2 linked regions of the Candidatus Kuenenia stuttgartiensis genome follow. Each later gene encodes a partner of the first gene's protein in a complex. Links are inferred from orthologs where the notes say so. Each region holds a gene or a part of one and is shown on either strand. Other genes may lie near its edges. The genes, in order: hisF and hisH.

Region 1 (3,092 bases):
ATCAATAGATAGCAAGCTGAAAAGGTTGGAAGGCGATAAGCTATACAGAGCCCATGATATAGAGAAAAAGAAGGGCGAAATTAAAAAAAAGAGGGACGAGCTGGCAGATATTGTGCGGGATATAAAGAATTATCAAAAGAACATTGGCATGAAAGAACTCGAACTGAAAACGAAAGAGGGAGAAATTGATAAATTAAACGTACAGATGAATCAGGCAAAAACGAATAAAGAATTCAGTGCGTTTAAGACGGAGATCGGGGGGAAGGAAGCGGATAAATCTCTCATAGAAGACGCCATACTTGGAATGATAACAAAGCTTGAGGAAATGCAGCAACGGCAAAGCACGTTTGAAAAAGAAATTGAGCATGAAGAAGTTCTTTTAATAGAACTTCAAAAGAAGGTAGAAACTGATATGAAAGCAATGGATGCAGAAATTGTAGCGCTCAAAGAAAAACGGAATAAATTCGCAGCGCTCCTCGATAATAATACATTGCAACAATATGACAGATTGACAAACAATAAGGACGGCATTGCTGTAGTGGGTGTCGTAAATAAGGTATGCCAGAGTTGTTTCATGTCCGTTACCTCTCAAACAATCAACCTGCTTATGTCGAATAAAGATATCACGTACTGCCACAGTTGCGGCCGCATTTTATATTTGGATGACGGCAGCAATGATCGGGAAGAATTATAAAAAAGTATAAAAGTAGACGAGGTGATCGCCGGTTATAATGAATCTTCGGATTTATTATTGGACGGGAGGAAAGTCCGAGCTCCATAGGGCGCAGTGCTCCGTAACGCGGAGTCCCGGCGACGGGAAGGAAAGTGCAACAGAAAATATACCGTCTCATCTTTTTTTCGATGGGATAAGGGTGAAATGGCGGGGCCGAAAGGCTTAATGTAAGAGCCCACCGCTCCGGCGGCGACGTTGGAGGCATGGCAAACCCCACTGGGAGAAAGGCCAAATAGGGAGGGATGAAGCTGCCCGCTTCGCTATACCTTCGGGTAGGCCGTTAGATCTCGCTGGCAACAACGAGGCTAGATGAATGATCACCCACGACAAGACTCGGCTTATTGTCTACTTTTACCAATAAATCCCCTGCGGCGTGAAACTGCCGCAGGGGATTTATATTGTTGTGATGTAAAAACCTCTTTTTTGCATATCCTTACCAACATTTTTCATATTCTGGCAAGGTATGTTGATGTATTCAAAATGTTCATGGGTTTATTTTTATAGATGCATGTATACCACCGATGTTTATGTTGTCATCCTCTCCTTATTGCGATATTCTTTCCGATTAAATACTCTTTTACTTCCCGCATAGAAATTTCTCTGTAATGAAATATCGATGCCGCCAGGGCAGCATCCGCCTTTCCCACGGTGAAGACATCATAAAAATGTTCTCGTTTTCCGGCGCCACCAGATGCAATAATCGGTATGTTTACTGATTCCGAGATCGTTTTGTTCAACTCAATGCCGTATCCGTCTTTCGTACCGTCATGATCCATACTGGTAAGAAGTATCTCTCCCGCACCCCTCTCCTCCATTTCAATTGCCCAGCGAACGGCATCTAATCCGGTTGGCGTTCTGCCGCCATTGATATATACCTCCCATTTTACGTTATTTGGTACCTGCTTAACGTCTATGGCAACCACGATGCACTGCCTTCCAAATCTTCTGGAAGCTTCCGTGACAAATTCAGGATTTTTTACCGCAGCGGTGTTAATTGAAACCTTGTCAGCGCCTGCATTTAATAACCGGCGAATATCCTCAATGTTTCTAATCCCTCCCCCTACAGTAAAGGGAATAAATACCTGTTCTGCCGTCTTTCGGACAACATCCAGAATAATATCCCTTTTCTCATGAGACGCAGTAATGTCAAGAAAGGTTAATTCGTCAGCGCCTTCTTTATCATATAAAGAGGCTATTTCTACCGGGTCGCCTGCATCCTTCAGGTTTACAAAATTTGTTCCTTTCACGACACGCCCGTCTTTGACGTCAAGGCAAGGTATGATTCTTTTCGCAAGCATATTTATTTAATTGTCCCTATTCATAATAGGAAGGGAAGTAGTAATTGTTTTTTGAGGGTTAACAATGTTGGAGCACATGAAAATGATCTGACGGGAAAAAGATTAAAAATCCTTTTCTGGACTGCTTGCATTTGCGTAAAGTTTTTTAGGGATACGGCCGGCAAGATAGGCAAAACGACCCGCTTCGCAGGCCAATTTCATGGCTATTGCCATCTTCACAGGATCTTTTGCATGGGCAATGCCTGTATTCAACAGCACGCCTTCACAGCCAAGCTCCATCGCCATTGCAACATCTGATGCAGTACCAACACCTGCGTCAACAATGATGGGGATTTTGGCGGATTCAAGAATAATCCTTATATTGTTTCTGTTAAGGATGCCCTGTCCTGACCCAATAGGAGAACCTGCAGGCATAACGCAGGTAGCTCCGGCATCTTCCAGTTTTTTCGCAACAATAGGATCGTCAGAAGTGTATACCAGTACGGTAAAACCTTCATTGACCAATACCTTTGTTGCTTTCAGTGTATCTATAGGATCAGGCAAAAGCGTTCTCTCGTCGCCGAGAACTTCCAGCTTAATCATGTCGGATAGCCCTGTTTCACGGGCAAGGTGTGCAACCCTGATTGCTTCATCGGCAGAATAACATCCTGCCGTGTTGGGCAAAATTGTGTATTTATTTGTATCAATGTAATCAAACAGGGATTCCGATTCGTTGATTTTTGCTCTTCTGACAGCAACTGTAATCACTTCAGCGCCGCTAGCCTCTAAAGCCTTTGCCATTATATCAAGAGTGGGGTATTTCCCAGTGCCAACGAAAAGCCTGGATGTAAATTTACGACTGCCGATCGTTAACCTTTTATCCATGTTCCCTCTTTTTTTTGTATTAACCGCCGCCTACAAAAGTAACCACTTCCAGCACATCTGTATCTTTTACTATTCGGGAAGAATGCTCCTTGCGCGGGATAATTTGTGCATTTAACTCTACCGCAGTGCGATGCTTATCAATAGTATACAACTCCAGCAGTTTTTCGATAGTAGTCCCCGCAGGACATTCTTTTATT
Region 2 (17,501 bases), 250 kb from region 1 along the record:
GGCCAAAATCCCTGAATAAACAAATACAACAGGTAGACGAACTCCGGGTAAATAAGTCGTGTTTCGCAAAGGTACAGGCTTATTTTAAAAGCCTGGGCATCCGGAGCGATTCTTATGTTGAAAAGGGGAAATATAAAGACTACACCTATCCTTTAGCATATATCGCCTCGCTGCCTTCCGCCGAAATCGTAAACCAATTGTCAGGACAGGGTGGTATGATTAATGTGTTGCGTATGGACTTTGGAAATTATGAGAGGATACCTATTACCGGGGATAAAGGCCCTGAGGTAAAACTCGCGAGGGCAAAGAAGCGGAATTCGTTTAACAAGATTTTGACCGAGGTTGCGGAAGGGCTCGTCACCTACTATAAAGGGCTTGCAATCGTTAATCCCATTGCTAAATTCCAAAATTCTTCTGAACCGGTTATTGATACCATTAACAAGCTAATTCACCTGCAGGAAAAAACAAAAACAGTGGCCGGGCACAAAGAGGCATGAAATAAATTACCCCTTTCCGGAATTGCAGCAAATCTACAAAACATCCTCCACCCCTCTCTGAAAACCCGCAATCTTCCCCCTTTTCCCGGATGTAGTGACAAGAGAATGCTATTATTTCTTTTTAGCAACGGCACTCCTGAAGGTTTTCGAATAAATTTTCACGAAGAATAAAAATACACGTCAAGGCATTTACCGTAATTTTATTTTCATATCGACGGAATAAGCCTTTCCTCCTATCTTAGAGAGTAATGGACTGAGATCTAACCTCAGATTAGCCGAAACGATATAGCGAAAACATAAAACAATTAAAATCGATTGAAAGCATTGCGATTGCTGATAAAATTAAAAAAAATGTAACACTTTAGTATTTTGAAGCTGGAAATAGTCATATGTAGTTCGGCGAGGTTCGTCGCATTGTCTTGAGTAAACCCTATTCACCATCGCACAACTCTTTTTGGTGCGACGAACCTCGTCGAACTACATTGTTGGAATTTTTCAAAATACTAAATTGTTACAAAAACAATCCATTTAGAACCGGCACAAGAATAGAAATACATAAAATGTTTGCTAATAATATATTACAACGCTACGTTATACGAGAATGGTTTCAAACATTCTGGCCTTCTTTTTTGTGCTTTGAAATCCTAATGTTCTTAGGGTTTGTAATTCAGATATTACACAAAGGGCTTGATATTATAGCCCTAAAAGCTCTCATCCCTCATATGTTTATCCAGGTGGCGCCTTATTCCATTCCTTCGGCACTGCTTACCGCCACTACCTTAACGTATGGAAGATTGAGCGCCGACAGAGAAATTATCGCCATACAAGCAAGCGGCATCCATTTACGGAAGATAATTACTCCGGTTTTGGTAATAGGCATTATTTTCAGTTTTTTTACGCTGGTGCTATCGGCGGAAATTTTGCCAAGATCCCTTTACCAGATAAAATTATTACAAGAAAGGGCGATAAACAATATCCTCGCCGGCAGATTAGCAACCTTCCAGAAAAAAGTACTCATGGAGCCGTATCAAATATACATTGGAAATGTAGTAGACAACATCAACAAAGACGTCACCGTTATTCAGTATGCGGATGATTATGTTACGGATATCATCTTTGCGGAAGAAGGCAGTATCGAGGTGAATAACGAAAAAAACACAATCTTCCTTACGCTGCGCAAGGGGGAATTTATCAAACCAAACTACAAAAAAGCCGAAGAGGTTCCGCGTTTAGGCGTGTTTACGGAGACCACATTTGAAATTCCCATGGGAAAAGACAAGGCCGACTTTTCCACCAAGCATATGACGATATTCCAGCTCTTTAAATACAACAATGAAATTGACAGGGAACTTGCAAACAGCAAAGAAATTCCCGACAATTTTGAAGAGGCACGGGTTGAAGCATCAAGAAAACTTGCTGAACACCAAAACCAGTTGCAGCAATTAAATAAAAAGCAAAAACACCTTGAATCCGAATTAAAAAAATCAAAACAAAATCTGGAACGGCAGAAATCAAAGATTGATGGACTGGCAAACGAGAGTAAACTGGCAAATAATTATATACTTGTCGCAACCGAAAATCTTATGCAGTTAAAAAGGGAAAATAAAGCCGGATATTACATCGCTGATGATATCGATTTAAAATTAATGGAAATAAAAGAGACTATAGAAAGAGAAAAACAGCGGATTAGCGTTATATCACAAAGAATGATTGAAACACGTGAGATACAAAATAGTGAAACAAATAACATAGCCACACTCACAAAATCGCTTGAAGAGACAGAAAAGAACATATCTGTTTTGTTGAGGAAAATTACAAGCTTTGAAAGCGACCTGACGTTAGCGTCAAAAAAGAAATTAAGACGCAAAAACGATATTTCCATACACAAAAGAATCTCACAGGCACTTTCGTGTTTAAGTTTTATTGTTATTGGCATTCCATTGGGCATTAAGTTGCGTAGCTCTCACCTTATAATAGGGTTTGGAGTAAGTTTTATGATTATCTTGTTTATCTATTACCCCCTGATGGTAACAGGTTCAGTACTTGCAGATGATACATTATTGCCCGTTGTGCCTGTTTTATGGGGTGCGAATGGCATACTTCTTATCGTTGGCATATGTATTTACCAAAAACTTTTTGCATATAATAAATCTTAACAGGCATAAGCCATCAAAGACCTGATTTAAACGTTTAGTACCTTATAAGTAATTTCTTTGCACTTTTTGGCAAAATATTTACTGGTGAAATCCGAAACAAATTCTAATGACGAAATGATTTGAAATTCTAAACAAACGCCTTTTTCGTATCTCGCATTTCGTGCTTCATATTGTTGTATGTTTTGGATTTGTTTCGTATTTCGTACTTCGAATTTCGTATTTTTTATATCGTGCTTTCCATGCAAGCAGATACGTTTTCAGACGTCTTTGGCATTGTCCTGTAACGGACATCAATTCTTGACTTTTTTCAGGATAGGGCTTACTATAATTTAATTAACTTCGTTTAACGTTTTATGAGAGATCGGGCGTAATGTATTACAGGAGAAACCCTTTCGGATTAAATATTGGCAGCAAATGGACCCGCCTGGTTATGATGCTAATCATCGCCAATGTCGGGGTGTTCATGTTCCAATTACTATTTTCCACGATAAGCCCCCAGTTACCCCCCCTTCCGGTTAACTCATTATCAGAGGCTCCAGCCCTGCCGTGGCATTATCCCGCTTCAGATAAATTCACAAAAATGTTCTGGCTCTATCCGCCGGACGCTATAGGGAATTTGTGGTTCTGGCAGTTTTTTTCGTATATGTTTTTGCATAGTACAACAGACCCTTGGCACTTGATCTTTAATATGCTGGTGCTCTGGATGTTTGGCAGCGAGGTCGAAAAGGTTCTCGGTCAAAAAAAATTTCTGACACTTTACTTTACCGCGGGAATCTTCGCGGGGATATGCTGTTGTATCTTTACGCCAAAAGTTCCTATTCTCGGGGCATCCGGTGCAATTTTCGCTATAGAAGTCGCCTTCGCGATGTATTTCCCCAATAGCATGGTTATTTTCTATTTCTTTCCTATCAGGGCAAAGTATCTGGTAATGATATTTGCCTCTATTACGGTATTTAATTGTATTACACCGAGGGGAGGCAATATTGCGCATTTTGCCCATCTGGGGGGACTTGTGTACGGGTTTTTGTTCGTACGGTACTCAAACCGTGTTGTTGATTATTTAAAACGATGCCAAATACTTCAACAGGAAAAAGAACTGAGAAAAGACATGGAGTTGCGTGAAAAGGTGGATGAAATCCTTGACAAGGTGAATCGTGAAGGGTTGCATAATTTAACATGGCGGGAAAGAAACATCCTCAAGACCGCCAGCAAAAAATACAAAAGGAACAAACATTGATTAAGATTGCGGTAAATGGCGCATGCGGCAGAATGGGAACAAGGATTTGTGCCCTTATCCTCGAAGATAAAGCATCTGATTTAACTGCGGCGCTGGAACACCCGGGGCATGTGTCCATTGGCAAAGACATTGGGCTGGTGGCCGGTTTTGGAGAATCAGGGCTGAAAATTTCAACTGCGATGGAAAATCCTACAGATGTGCTGATAGATTTTTCATCGCCTGAATCTGCCGTCAATATTGCGGAATGCTGCGCGAAAAAAAACGTTGCACTTGTAACTGGCACTACCGGACTAACCCCCCTGCATCATGAAAAATTGCTGGAAATATCAAAAAAAATCCCCTGCCTGATTTCGCCAAACATGAGCCTGGGGGTAAACGTAATGTTTTCGGTTGCCGCCCAAATGGCAAAAATGCTGGGCAAAGATTTTGACATTGAAATTATTGAAACACACCACAGACATAAAAAAGATTCCCCTAGCGGTACAGCGCTGAGACTGGCAGAAAAAATATGCGATGCAACCGGACTGGATAAAGAAAAAAACATTATCTATGGCCGCCAGGGGATCATCGGTGAACGCCCTTCAAACCAAATAGGCATACACGCAGTCAGGAGCGGAGACGTCATTGGCGACCATACGGTAGTTTTTGGCGGGCTTGGAGAACGATTAGAGATTACCCATAAGGCACACACAAGAGATACGTTTGCGCGGGGCGCAGTTTATACGGCAAAGATTATTGCAAAAAAACCCCCCGGCATGTACACCATGTCCGACGTGTTATAAAAGAATTGTCCACCATCTATAACCCTTTGTGAAAGCACGAAATACGAAACAAATTCTAAATTTCAATTTTTAAATATTCAAAACCCGGTTTTTTTCATTGTTATTTTGTATTTTAGAATTTGTTTCGCGCTTGTTTGGTTCCGGCTATGCCGTGTTAGGGAAGAAGGGTTGTACCATACGAATTCTTATTTAATAACATTATGTGAGAATTAACCTTTTGAAAGGAAGACTATGAGACTTGATAAGTTTACCATAAAAGCGCAGGAAGCCATACAGGAAGCTCAGGAATTAGCCGAATCAAAGAGGCAGCAGCAAATCCTTTCGGCGCACGTATTGGAGGTTTTATTGACGCAGGAGCAGGGCATCGTAGTTCCTCTCCTGCAAAAATTAGGTGTGGATGCAAATATTGTTCTTGATAAAACAATGGAGGCCGTTAACAAGCTTCCGCAAATAAGCGGCTCAGGAGCGCCGGGGCAGGCATATGTGAGTGCGGAACTGCGCGATATGATAAACTTTGCATGGGAAGAAGCCGGCAAGCTGAAGGACGAATACCTAAGCACCGAACATATGCTGCTGGCGCTGGCACGGCAAAAAAATACCTCCGCATGCAAAATATTAAACGAGGCAGGCATTGACCGGGAAAATATTCTCAAGGCTTTAAAAGAAATCCGGGGCAGCCAGAGAGTCACCGACCAGACTCCCGAAGACAAGTACCGTGCACTTGAACGATACAGTAAAGATCTGGTTGCTCTGGCACAAAGAGGAAAGCTTGACCCCGTTATTGGCCGTGATGACGAAATTCGCAGGGTAATACAGGTATTGTCACGAAGGACAAAAAATAATCCCGTTCTCATCGGCGAGCCAGGCGTGGGAAAAACCGCTATCGTCGAAGGGCTTGCCCAGCGCATTGTAAACGGAGATATCCCTGAAAGCTTAAAAAACAAACGGGTAATGTCGCTCGATATGGGTGCGCTTATTGCCGGCGCAAAATACCGTGGGGAGTTTGAAGACCGTCTTAAGGCGGTTCTTAAAGAGATAAGCGAGAAGGAAGGGCAGATAATACTTTTCATCGATGAATTGCACACCGTGGTTGGGGCAGGAGCCGCAGAAGGGGCAATGGACGCTTCCAACCTCCTAAAACCGGCATTGGCGCGTGGAGAACTGCGTTGCGTGGGCGCCACCACTCTTGATGAATACAGAAAATACATTGAAAAAGACGCCGCCCTGGAACGACGGTTCCAGCAAGTATATGTGAGAGAACCTACCGTTGAAGACACTATCGCAATCCTGCGCGGACTAAAAGAACGATACGAAGTGCATCACGGAGTGCGCATAACAGACTCAGCGATTATTGCTGCAGCGACCCTTTCCAGCCGGTACATATCGGACAGGTTTCTGCCCGACAAGGCAATAGATCTTATCGATGAAGCTGCGTCAAAATTAAGGATAGAAATCGACAGCATGCCTGTTGAGCTTGATGAGATAGAGCGTAAGATCCTGCAATTGGAAATAGAAAAAGAGGCTTTAAAAAAAGAAAAAGACGAAGCTTCTAAACAACGCATAGAGAAAATTGAAAGACAATTATCCGACCTGAAAGAAGAATCCAGGGCTTTCCGGGCACACTGGGAAAACGAAAAGAAGGTTATCAAGGAAATACAGGACATTAACGCAAAGATTGACCAGGCGCGCATTGAGGAGCAAGCAGCCCAAAGGGAGGGAAATTTAGAAAAGGTTGCTGAGATACGCTATGGACGTATTATTGAATGTGAAAGAAAATTAAAGGAAAAGCACCTTGAATTACAGGAACTGCAAAAATCCAAATCCCTCCTGAATGAGGAGGTGGGTGAGGATGACATTGCCATGGTAGTCGCCAAATGGACTGGAATTCCCGTATCACGTATGCTGGAAAGTGAAAAGGAAAAACTATTAAAGATGGAAGAAAGACTGAAAGAGAGGGTAGTTGGTCAGGAAGAGGCAATTTCCGCCGTGTCAAACGGCATCCGGCGTGCACGCGCCGGACTCCAGGATCCGAACCGGCCTATCGGTACCTTCCTGTTTCTTGGTCCTACCGGAGTTGGGAAAACGGAGCTTTGCAAGGCGCTGGCGGCCTTTTTGTTTGATAACGAAGATGCAATGGTTCGTATCGACATGTCTGAATTCATGGAACAACACTCGGTTGCACGGCTTATAGGCGCCCCACCTGGTTATGTGGGATACGAAGAAGGCGGAAGACTCACTGAGGCTATAAGAAGAAGACCCTATGCAGTGGTGCTATTCGATGAAATTGAAAAGGCACACCGGGATGTATTTAACGTCTTGCTTCAGGTTTTTGATGACGGACGGCTTACTGACGGACACGGCAGAACCGTTGATTTTAAGAATACCATTATTGTAATGACCTCAAACATCGCAAGCCAGTGGATACAGGATTTAACCGGCCCTGAAAATGAAGAAGAACTGAAAAGAGAGGTAAAACAGGCGCTGAAGGAGACCTTCCGCCCTGAATTCCTTAACCGTATCGATGAAACAATTGTCTTTCACAGTCTCTCCAAAGAACTAATCAAACAGATTGCCGACATACAATTGAACGACCTTCGAAAGCGCCTCGCCAGAAACAACCTTAAACTTACCGTTACAGACCGGGTAAAAGAGACTTTGATTGAAGAAGGGTATGACCCGCATTTTGGCGCACGGCCTTTAAAGCGCACCATCCAGCAGCTCATCGAAAACCCGCTTTCTATGGAAATTTTGGGAGGGAAATTCCCAGACGGCTCGGAAATCATGGTAGATATGCAGGATGGGAAGGCTGTTTTTACAAATAAATGATTTGTCCTGCTGGAAAGATTGCAAATTCTTAATCAAATTTCTACCCGGAATAGTTGAACTGTTTGGTTTGGTTTGGTTTGGTTTCGTACCTCAACCCCAATCTACCGAAATACCAAACTGCTTGTTCACAAACAGGAGCTTTGGAACAAGCAGATGAAATTAGTAGGAATCTAATTTATCTTTTGCAACTTGTTTGAACTTTTCCTGAAGTTTTGCTTTAAATTGTTTACCAACTTTATCAAATACGTCAAGTAATTCCTGAAAAGTCTTATTACCTCCCAATAAGTTCCAATATTCTTCTCCAATAAGAAAGTCGTTTGGGTGGTCCATCATACCGACTTCTGTAAATCTTGAATATGGTTCCGGATAGTAAGGGTTGTAAGGAAAAGCTAGAAATACCTTTATAGGTTTCCTTTTTCTTGCGACCCATTCTAGCAATTTTGTTTTGCTCTTTTCAAAAACGTCAATGTTTGGTTTTACCGTTTTTATTTCAAAGTAACATTCATCGTTTCCCCTTCGCATATAGAAATCTGCAATGTTACCTGACTTTTGAAATTGTCCACCTGAAGAGGGGGTTGCAATTATCTCTGAAATTTCCTTTTTAATGTCGGCGGTTCTATTGCCATTCCTCAATTCTGTAATAATTTTATTAATAACAGACTTTTGTTGTCTTGAAATTGCACCACCAATTCCGTAGCTTTTGAAACATTCATCACTTGTCTCGCTGGCAATAATCAATGAAACGTCCTCATAGATAGACATTCCAAGGGTTGTTGCAAGTGAATGAATAAAAGAATATGCAGCAATCTTTTCATTGTCCTGGATTAACCTTGCAAGAAATGGCATTGATGTCGTTTCTCTGCCATACTTTTTTAGCTTACCCTCTATTTTTTGAGACAATAATTCACTGATTCTGTCTTTCTGATTTTTTGATAATGCCATTCAATATTTTGATTTAAGGTGAAAAATAATCTCCGAGTAAGCTCCCTTATCTTTCTCGGTTCTGTTTAATACGGGTCTTTTGTATTGATTGACAATTTGCATTCCTGCTTTTTCTCCAATCGTAGGATAAAGGTTACTCCTGTCGTTTGCGACAAGGAAAACGTCGTAACCCTCCACCATGAATCTTTTACAGTTATTTAGCACATCAGCGATTCCTTGAACATAGGATTCTCTTGCTTCTTTGCCTTTGCCTTTGAAAAGCGGGCCGATTTCTAATTCATCTTTTCGCTTAAATCCAAACAAATCGTAAGCGTAAGCATGTTGTTCATGGTAGTCAATCAGCCCTACATAAGGAGGTGAAGAAAAGATACCTTTGATTTTTTTCTTCAGGGCTAATTCTGCAAAAGCAGTATTTTTCTTTTGTAGTTCTTCAAATATGTTGATAGTCTTGCTATCTCCGGTCAGGCAAACTTGGAAAGTTTGTGTTCTCAGCTTGTCAAACTGGGCGATCCGTTTAACGGTATCCCGGGTATATGTTTCCCACCATTTTAAGATGGAGAAAAGCGGTTTACATATTTTGCCGTGTTTCGCACAATAATAAGTAGCTGACACTGGTTCGATAAGAGTCGCAAGGTCCGCATGGGTAGTTGCTCTGCAACTTCGAATTGTCCGGCTTAGAATTACACTGATAATTTTCTTGGTGTCAATGTTTTTGATTTTCTTAATTTCATTGAATACGAATTCAATTTCTTCCCGGATATGCTGAGAATACCATTTGCCAAGAAACGTGTCGGATTTTTCCTGGCGGAGTTTCAGCTCGTATTGTTTAAGAAGTTTGTTGTAAACAGGCAAAAACTCTTTTTCTTTTTCTGCTCCATATTGTACTTCGTCAATCTCGCCTTGTCTTAAACGGTATTTATATTCAGGAATAGGGAAATATTTGTTGTTGTATTCATAAAGTGCTTGTAACAGTTTTTCTTCAAACTCCAAAGTCTGTGAATTAAAAAGGAATTCTTTTAATGCTTTTGTGATGCGGTTAATTTCTGTTTGGACATTAATCAAGTTATATTTGGTCACTTTACAATTTGCAATAAGAGCATTGAATACTGAAACATCAATACCAAGTGCATGCATTCCAAGTTCGCAACATTGAACCATTGTAGTGCCGCTACCGGAAAAAGGGTCTAGAATAATGTCACCTTTTTTAAAATATATCTCTGTTTTGAAATTGTCGGTGTGGTCGTCAAGAAAATACTCTACAAGTTGAGGAATGAATTTGCCCTTGTAAGGATGAAGCCGGTGAACATGCTTGGTTGTTTCTGCTTCTTTGTATTGGTCAAATGATAAAGCCCAATTTAAGTCGTTACCGAGTTGGTCTTTCCAGGAGACTTCTCGTTTGCCATTGAAAGATTTGTAGTAATTTATTAAGTCCTGTCTGGAAACCTGTACCGTTCCATTGTCTCCAATCTTTTTAATCCTTCCGTATTGTATTAAGTAAGAAATATTTGAAGTCGTTACATTTTTTTTCAGGTAGTTTGTCGCCCATTCACTGGCTTCTTTAATTGTCAAAATGTCTTGCATTTTTGTTTTATCTTATTTTAGCAAACGGTTTGCGGTATTTACCGAACGGTTGGGTTTCGTACTTTAACCCCGGCTTACAGGATGAATTGAAGTTCAGTGGCGTATTATTTATTCAGGCAAATCGAATCGCACAATTGCTTCGCCTCTGAGAATTTAATGTGTCCCGTGTAGAGCGCCTTTCCCACAATCATACCCTCTACTGGCAATTGACAGATGTATTCAATATCTTTGAGCGAGGATATTCCTCCGGAAGCAATTACCGGGGTTTTTATAGAGGATAAAAGTTCCTTCAGGCTTTCAATGTTTGGTCCCTGAAGCATTCCATCTTTTGAAATGTCAGTAAAAATAATCGCGCATGGCGAGAATTTCTCCATCTCTCGTGCGAAATCTATGGCAGTTTTTTCACTGAGAGACGTCCATCCATGCACGGCAACTTTGCCGTTTTTCGCGTCAATGCCAACCGCGACACGCCCGGGAAATAGGGAACAAAGTTCTTCAACCCATGATGGGGAATCGATGGCCTTTGTTCCTATTATTACCCTTTCCACACCGAGGCCTAGCACGGATTTTACTGATTCAGTGGTCCTTAAACCGCCGCCGAATTCGATGGGAATGTTTATGTTGTTGACAATCTGTTCTACGATAGAAAGATTTTTAGGCAGCCCGTCAAATGCCCCGTCAAGGTCAACCACATGCAGATACTGTGCACCCTGATCTTCCCATGATTTCGCCATATCCACGGGGTCATCGGAAAAGACGGTTTCTTCGTCTTTTTTCCCCTGGGTTAATCGCACACATTTCCCGCCTTTTAAGTCGATTGCCGGAAAAATAATCATAGGATAAGGTCAGATGTTTAAAGGTTAAAAAACACAAACAAACCCATACAGGGTTGTGTAGGGGCGAAGCATTTGCCAGCTTGGGTATGAACGCATTTATGACAGTTTATGGTAAATGCTTCACCCCTACACTATAAATTCCCAAAGTTTTCAAGTATGGCAAGGCCGTATTTTTGACTTTTTTCAGGATGAAATTGCGTGGCAAAAATGTTTTTGTGCCATATCATTGAAGTAAATCGCACACCATATTCCGTTTCCGTAGCAACAACATTTTTATCTTCAGGGCATACATAGTACGAGTGCACAAAATACATATACGAGTTACAAGGAACGTTTTTCAGGAGGGGATTATCCTGCCTGACAATATCAATCTGATTCCAGCCCATGTGGGGAATTTTTAATTTTTCATTTGTTTGCCTGCCGGAAAAATCAAATCGAATTACCTTGCCCGGGATAATGTCCAGCCCCATGTGCTCACCATCTTCACAACTTCGTGAAAACAACAACTGAAGACCGAGGCATATGCCCAGAAATGGTTTCCCGCGCCGGACAAAGTCAATGATGGGTTCTATTAATCCTCTCTTCTGTAATCCGATCATGGCATCCTTGAAGGCGCCTACCCCTGGCAGCACCAGCTTGTCAGTATGTTTGATATCGTTTGGATTGTCGCTTACCTTGACTTCAAAACCAAACCGTTCGAACCCTTTCTCTACGCTGCGAAGGTTCCCCATCCCATAATCGACAACGGTAATCATGCAGTGCGTTTCAGCCACCCCCGCTAATAATAACAAACTCTACACGGCGGTTTTGCGCCTTGCCTGCCTTTGTTTTATTGTCCGAAATGGGCTGAAATTGCCCAAACCCGGCAACATATACCCTTGTGGGAGAAATGCCGCATTCATCTACCAAATAATGCAAAACAGAGTTTGCCCTTGCGGTTGAAAGTTCCCAGTTTGAAGGGTATTTATCTTTTTGCTTTTGAATAGGATCACTATCCGTATGCCCTTCTATCCTTACCATTTCATTTGAAATATCGGTTTTCAATATTCCGGCTATTTTTTTCAAAGTCGCCTTTGACTGTTCACGTAATTTCGTTTGTCCAGGATCAAAGAGTATTGAGTCTGGCAATACAATAGAAACAGAGCCGTCCTTTATTTTTGTGATTGCTCCTGTGCCTGCCAGCTTTGACTCAAGATCCCGTCTCGAATTTTCAAGCCTGTTGAGTTCGCTTTCGTACCTGCTTGCCGTCGCCGAAAGGTTCGCGTTTTCCTGCTGCAGACTGGCAAGGCTCTGGCTCAACTGCTGATTTTCAACGCGTAATTGCTTAAGCTCGCCACACCCTGTTCCCACCGCAAACATTCCGAACATTCCCAAAAGACAAATACCCCGCATCAATCCAACCTTTTTTAACATATTCTTTTTTTCCTTTCACGAGCAATGCCACTAGAAATTAAGGGATACAGAAAACCGCAAAGCAGTTTCTCATTATAAAAATACATTCTTTTTGGTAACACTGTAGTTTTTTGAAAAATTCCAATAATAGTGATGTTTGCCGTATAGTGTAGGGGCGAAGCATTTGCTATAAATTGTCATAAATAAGTTCATACCCAAACTGGCAAATGCTTAACCCCTACTTTTCAAAAATCAGATTTGTTTGACTATAGGTGCTTTGACAGGATAAATACCGCATTTTTAGGCAGGAAAACCATTTAAAAAAACACGGAATACCAGTATATATAAATTGATTTGCCCTATAAAATAATCCTGAAAACAGATGCATACCAAAGCAGCTATCGATAAAAACGGCCCGTAAGGGATCAAATGGCTTTTTTTAAACACAAATACGGGGATTGCCATCAGAAGTCCGAAAAATGGCGCAACAAAAAATACCGCCACCGCCAGCTTCCAGCCGACAACAGCGCCAATCATACCCATAAGTTTTACATCGCCAAAACCCATGGCATCTTTTTTAAAAAGAAGTTTTCCCATCACACCGCATAGGAAAATGAGTCCGCCTCCGGTAAAAATACCGATGAGCGAGGCAATAAACGAGTCTAGCCGGTGTATGTCAATAAAGGTAAATCTTCTCAATGTATTCTGTGCATGATGCAGATCCGGACATACAATACTTAAAACAACAAAGACCGGAATACCGATAAAGGTGATTTCGTTGGGAATTATGCGTAATTCAAGATCAACAAAGGCAGATATTATCAGCGCACAACAAAGAGCCAGATATCCAAAAAGCACACAGAAAGATTCACTTCGGCATACAATAAAAATATAATACAGTTGTAAAAAAGCACAACCTGTCAGCAATTCTACGAGCGGATAACGTATTGATAACCTGTTTCCGCATGCCCGGCAACGCCCAAGCAGAAACATATAACTAATAACAGGAATATTATCAAACCAATTGATAGACACCTTGCAGTGCGGGCAAAATGAGCGGGGATGTATCAAGGATTTATTCTTCGGGATTCGATAGATACAGACATTGAGAAAACTCCCTACCACTAATCCCGCAACAAAAAATACAAGGTAGAACCACGGATGAGAAACATCCGGTATATTTTTCTGGATAGTAATACTTCCTTTTTATTAAACGGTAGCCCTTCAAAATACGTAAAGAAAATGTTCACAACTGTATATCATAACATGTTGGTGAATGCAAGTTAAAAGCATTCTACGCCACGGCAACGCCAAAGTCATAATAAACGAATATAAATTAGGTTGGGTTATAAAAGACAAAAACCCAACAACATTCACTTTTACCCACCCCTTACCCCTTATGTTTATACACATCTTTTTCGTTTCCTTAGAGTCATTGTGGCGAGGGAGAAGATATATTAAGAAATTTAGCTGGGTACAGAAACACTGAATAATTATAATTATCTTTTTGAGTAAATACAAACTGCATTACAAGGAGATGATGGATGAATAAAGGAATACCAGAGCGATTATGCGGAAGGTCGTTTACCCACGACGCCCTTCAGTGAAGAGATCAATCCTCCCGGAGGAGAAGAGCCGATCGCCTGGTTGCTGCTCACCAGCCTCCCCGCAGACACCTTCAGGCAAGCGTGTCTCGTGGTGGAATGTTACCTTTGCCGATGGCAGATAGAGATATATTTTAAAGTATTAAAGAGCGGTTGCAAGATAGAAGAGCGCCAATTGGAGACAGCGGAGCGTATCAAGCCGTGTATTGCTCTTTATATGATAGTAGCATGGCGGGTATTGTTTGTTACCATGTTTGGAAGGGAATGCCCGGATTTGCCGTGTACAGCACTTTTAGAGGATGATGAATGGAAACCCGTGTATATGATTGCCAAAAATGAAGCTCCACCCGAAACCCCGCCATCGCCCGGAGACTTTACCGTAATGGTATCAAGTCTGGGAGGATACTTAAATCGCAAATGCGATGGCTCACCAGGCCAAAAAACCATGTGGGTTGGCCTGCAACGAATGGTAGACTTCACATTGGCCTGGAAAGCCTTTGGGCCTGTGCAACCGAAAACACGGAATGGAAAAAGATGTGTATAAACATAAGCCCTTACCCCTTCCATGAGGGGAATTTGATAAGTACTAAACAGAATACGTAGCGCGGGAGGTTTATCCCCCGCACAAGCCTACCACAAGGGATCAGCGCTACATTTTCAAAAAACTAAGATATGCCGGAGCATCCTTGCTCCTGATGCATTAATACGGTATATCGTTATTGTAGGAATTTTTCAAAAAGCTAAAGTGTTACACAAATTCGCATTTCGAAATGCCCAAAGGCTGCGCGATGCATTACAGGAATTGGAGGGACACTTCCCATATTTTTGACATGCACTTTAAGGTGTGATATTTTCCTCTGTATGCCAAAAAAATAGCGAGAGTATGCGCTGTGAATTATCCGCACCATATCACTCAACGTGGAAACAATCAGGGAGACGTCTTTTTTGACGATGAAGACAAGGCGTTTTATCTAAAAACTCTCAGTGTCTATAGCAAAAAACGGGGGTTGGATATTTGGGCATACTGTTGGGAGCATTCCTGATTTTTTGTAACAGTTTAGATTTTTGAAAAACAAAAATGCTCGTTCTCAAGCTCCGGCTTGGGAACGTAATTGTGTTGGAAGCTCTAGCTTCCATTTAGCCGGCAAGCGAAGCTTCATGTATTATTCGATTCAAAAGAGGTTCCCAAATATCTTGGGTAACATACTGAAAAGCCTCCAAGCTGACATAATGGGTTCATTCCCTTTTCCATTCGAAGCTGGAGCTTCCAACACAATTACGTTCCCAAGCCGGAGCTTGGGAACGAGCGGTTTTTTTCATAGGACTAAAGTATTACAATTCTTTGTAAAAAAACAAAATGTGTGAAGATATACAAAAAATCGGGAATGCACCCCATACTGTCTTATGACAGACCACGTCCATATACTTGTGACGCCTGAACAAGAAGAATCCCTTGCCAGAAGGATAGGCGGGACAAATCCGGTATACACATAATACATAAACCGCAAATATAAAAGAAGCGGCGGGCTATAATGAAATACGGGAAGTGTTCCCTATTCTTTGAGCAGTTTAAGCATTTCTTTCGTATCTGTCACAGGCATCTTACATGTGTAATCACGGCAGATATAAGCGGTAGCTTTGCCGTCTATGCCTGATTGATGCTCTGTGAATTTGGCGATTCTGGTGATCTCCGGGGTTTCTTCATCTGTCGGTCTTAAGAGTACGATCTTATTGGGTATAAAATGTCTTCTGAGAGTATTAAGCATGTCCCTGGTGTCCACTGCGCGCGGGTTGCCTGCTATGATAATCTCATAAGCAGGGCCTATTCCGAAACTAAGCCCTATCATCATCTGTGTGTAACCGGCAGGCATTTTTTTCACCTCCGTGGAAAAGGCGAGCATTGTTTTATTTGCCTTCTCTTCAAGCTCAGGGTCTGCGGTGATTCTCGCAAGCCTGAATAAGTTCAGGGCCGCTACTGAATTCCCGGATGGTATGGCGCCGTCGTAGACTTCTTTCTGCCGAACGATAAGGTCCTCTGCATCATCCGCAGTAAAATAAAAACCACCGTTTTGATTATCCCAGAAATGTTTTATCATGTCACTGTTCAGGTCCAGCGCTGTCCGGAGATAATTTACATTGAAGTTTGTTTCATAGAGTTCAAGTAGTCCCCATATAAAGAAGGCGTAATCATCTGCAAAGGCCGGTATGCCTGCCTGGCCGCCACGGTAACGGTGCAGCAATCTTCCATCCTGCCTGCGCATGTCCGAAAGAATAAAGTCTGCCGCACGTTTTGCCGCAGCCAAATATTCCGGCGCATCAAATGCCTGCGCCCCTTTTGCCAGGGCAGCTATCATTAGCCCGTTCCAGTCTGTCAATATTTTATCATCCTTGTGCGGACGAATTCTTTTACTGCGCACAGCAAACAATTTCCTTCTGGCAGTTTCGACACGTTCTTTGAGTTCATCCAATGATGTCTTATTCTCTAAGGCTATTTCTGCAAGGCTTTTTTTCAGATGCAGGATGTTGTCTCCCGTATTCCTGCCGGCTATTTCATCTTTGAAATTACCTGCCTTTTCGATGTTAAATACATTGATAATCAGGTTTGCATCATCTTCTTTGAGGGCATGGCGAATCTCCTCTTCTGTCCAGACATAAAACTTCCCCTCCTTACCCTCGCTGTCAGCATCCTCGGCAGAGCAGAATCCTCCTTTCGGGTCTGTCATGTCACGCATAACGTATGCAAATATCTCTTTTGCGGTCTCACCGAATTCTTTCCTCCCCGTTGCCAGATATGCCTCTGTATATGCCATTGCCAGCATTGCCTGATCATAAAGCATTTTTTCAAAATGGGGGACGAGCCATTCGGGGTCAGTAGAATATCGATGAAAACCATATCCGATGTGGTCGTATATGCCGCCTTTCCGCATGGAATGGAGGGTTTTGACCACCATCCTAAGGGCATTCCCTTCGCCCGTACTCTTCCAGTAGCGCAGTAAGAAGAGAAGGTTTTGGGGGCTAGCGTGAGTTTATCACAAAATAAGGCATGAAGCAACGTAACATAAATACAGTCAATGCGTTAAGCACAACATCAATTGTATACACTGAGTCCTTGAAGTTTCAGCCGATGTTTGTGGAAATCCATAATGCCTAACGCATTCATCAACAGAGATTCCTTGTCGGACATTTCTTCCAATTTGTAGGTAGCCTTAACTCTCCCTCTGGCCTTTGTTTCTTCAAGCATAGCAGAAAGCCTTATATTATTAAGGGTGTCTAACAGGGTATCTAACGTTCCACTAAATTGTGCGTGCGCTTTTGCCTGATACCACACAATCGCCGCCATTAGGTATCCGAGGACGCAAATAAAAAAATGCACCCTGATTTTCTGATCCGTCCAGTGAAATTGCGGTTTTAAAGCAAGGTGATAGGGGTTCTTGAGATTTCTAAAGGCATGTTCAATTTTTGATTGCCCATAGTAGGCTTTTATAATGTCCGCGGTATCCCAATCGTGATGGTCTGTCATAAGAATCCTGAACCCCAGTTCCCCTTCTATTTCTTCGAGCTTTTTCTGGTCGATTGAAAAATTCAATTGAAACTTGCCTTCAGATACCTCTTTTAACGACCAATCGATAACATCCTTCGCAAATTGAC

What was found.
Region 2: the proteins of hisF (region 1) and hisH are in contact, whole or in part, in a crystal structure (PDB 6RU0), measured with the Thermotoga maritima proteins. The link is inferred for Candidatus Kuenenia stuttgartiensis from one-to-one orthologs. Residues at the interface, in WP_004080486.1 of Thermotoga maritima: Met1, Leu2, Ala3, Arg5, Ser40, Glu41, Asp45, Glu46, Ala70, Glu71, Ile73, Asp74, Ile75, Pro76, Phe77, Asp98, Lys99, Ser122, Gln123, Glu161, Thr195, Leu196, Asn247, Arg249, Glu251; in WP_004080484.1 of Thermotoga maritima: Asn15, Arg18, Arg22, Arg117, Leu118, Pro119, His120, Met121, Gly122, Trp123, Asn124, Asn134, Gly135, Tyr136, Tyr138, Val140, Tyr158, Glu180, Lys181, Ser182, Ser183, Lys184, Ile185.

Annotation. Positions count from the first base shown.
Region 1 is NZ_LT934425.1:2,565,093-2,568,184, forward strand. Bases 150-3,092 are described here. They hold hisF (imidazole glycerol phosphate synthase subunit HisF), read right to left. Parts: upstream 2,032-3,092; coding sequence 1,267-2,031; downstream 150-1,266. Other genes in these bases: KSMBR1_RS11965 (zinc ribbon domain-containing protein), read left to right, coding at 150-694; KSMBR1_RS11980 (thiazole synthase), read right to left, coding at 2,134-2,895; thiS (sulfur carrier protein ThiS), read right to left, coding at 2,915-3,092. In the rest of the region: more of KSMBR1_RS11965, read left to right, coding at 1-149.
Region 2 is NZ_LT934425.1:2,809,450-2,826,950, reverse strand. Bases 9,801-12,753 are described here. They hold hisH (imidazole glycerol phosphate synthase subunit HisH), read right to left. Parts: upstream 11,613-12,753; coding sequence 10,989-11,612; downstream 9,801-10,988. Other genes in these bases: KSMBR1_RS13110 (prepilin peptidase), read right to left, coding at 12,550-12,753; KSMBR1_RS13115 (OmpA/MotB family protein), read right to left, coding at 11,623-12,270; hisA (1-(5-phosphoribosyl)-5-[(5-phosphoribosylamino)methylideneamino]imidazole-4-carboxamide isomerase), read right to left, coding at 10,126-10,857; KSMBR1_RS13130 (DNA methyltransferase), read right to left, coding at 9,801-10,021. Outside these bases: KSMBR1_RS13165 (hypothetical protein), read left to right, coding at 1-497; KSMBR1_RS13160 (LptF/LptG family permease), read left to right, coding at 1,058-2,653; KSMBR1_RS13150 (rhomboid family intramembrane serine protease), read left to right, coding at 3,024-3,890; dapB (4-hydroxy-tetrahydrodipicolinate reductase), read left to right, coding at 3,887-4,672; ATP-dependent chaperone ClpB, read left to right, coding at 4,904-7,498; KSMBR1_RS13135 (TdeIII family type II restriction endonuclease), read right to left, coding at 7,658-8,440; more of KSMBR1_RS13130, read right to left, coding at 8,441-9,800; more of KSMBR1_RS13110, read right to left, coding at 12,754-13,374; KSMBR1_RS13105 (IS4 family transposase), read left to right, coding at 13,798-14,397; KSMBR1_RS13095 (thioredoxin domain-containing protein), read right to left, coding at 15,407-16,804; KSMBR1_RS13090 (IS1634 family transposase), read right to left, coding at 16,942-17,501. UniProt on the Escherichia coli protein: IGPS catalyzes the conversion of PRFAR and glutamine to IGP, AICAR and glutamate. The HisH subunit catalyzes the hydrolysis of glutamine to glutamate and ammonia as part of the synthesis of IGP and AICAR.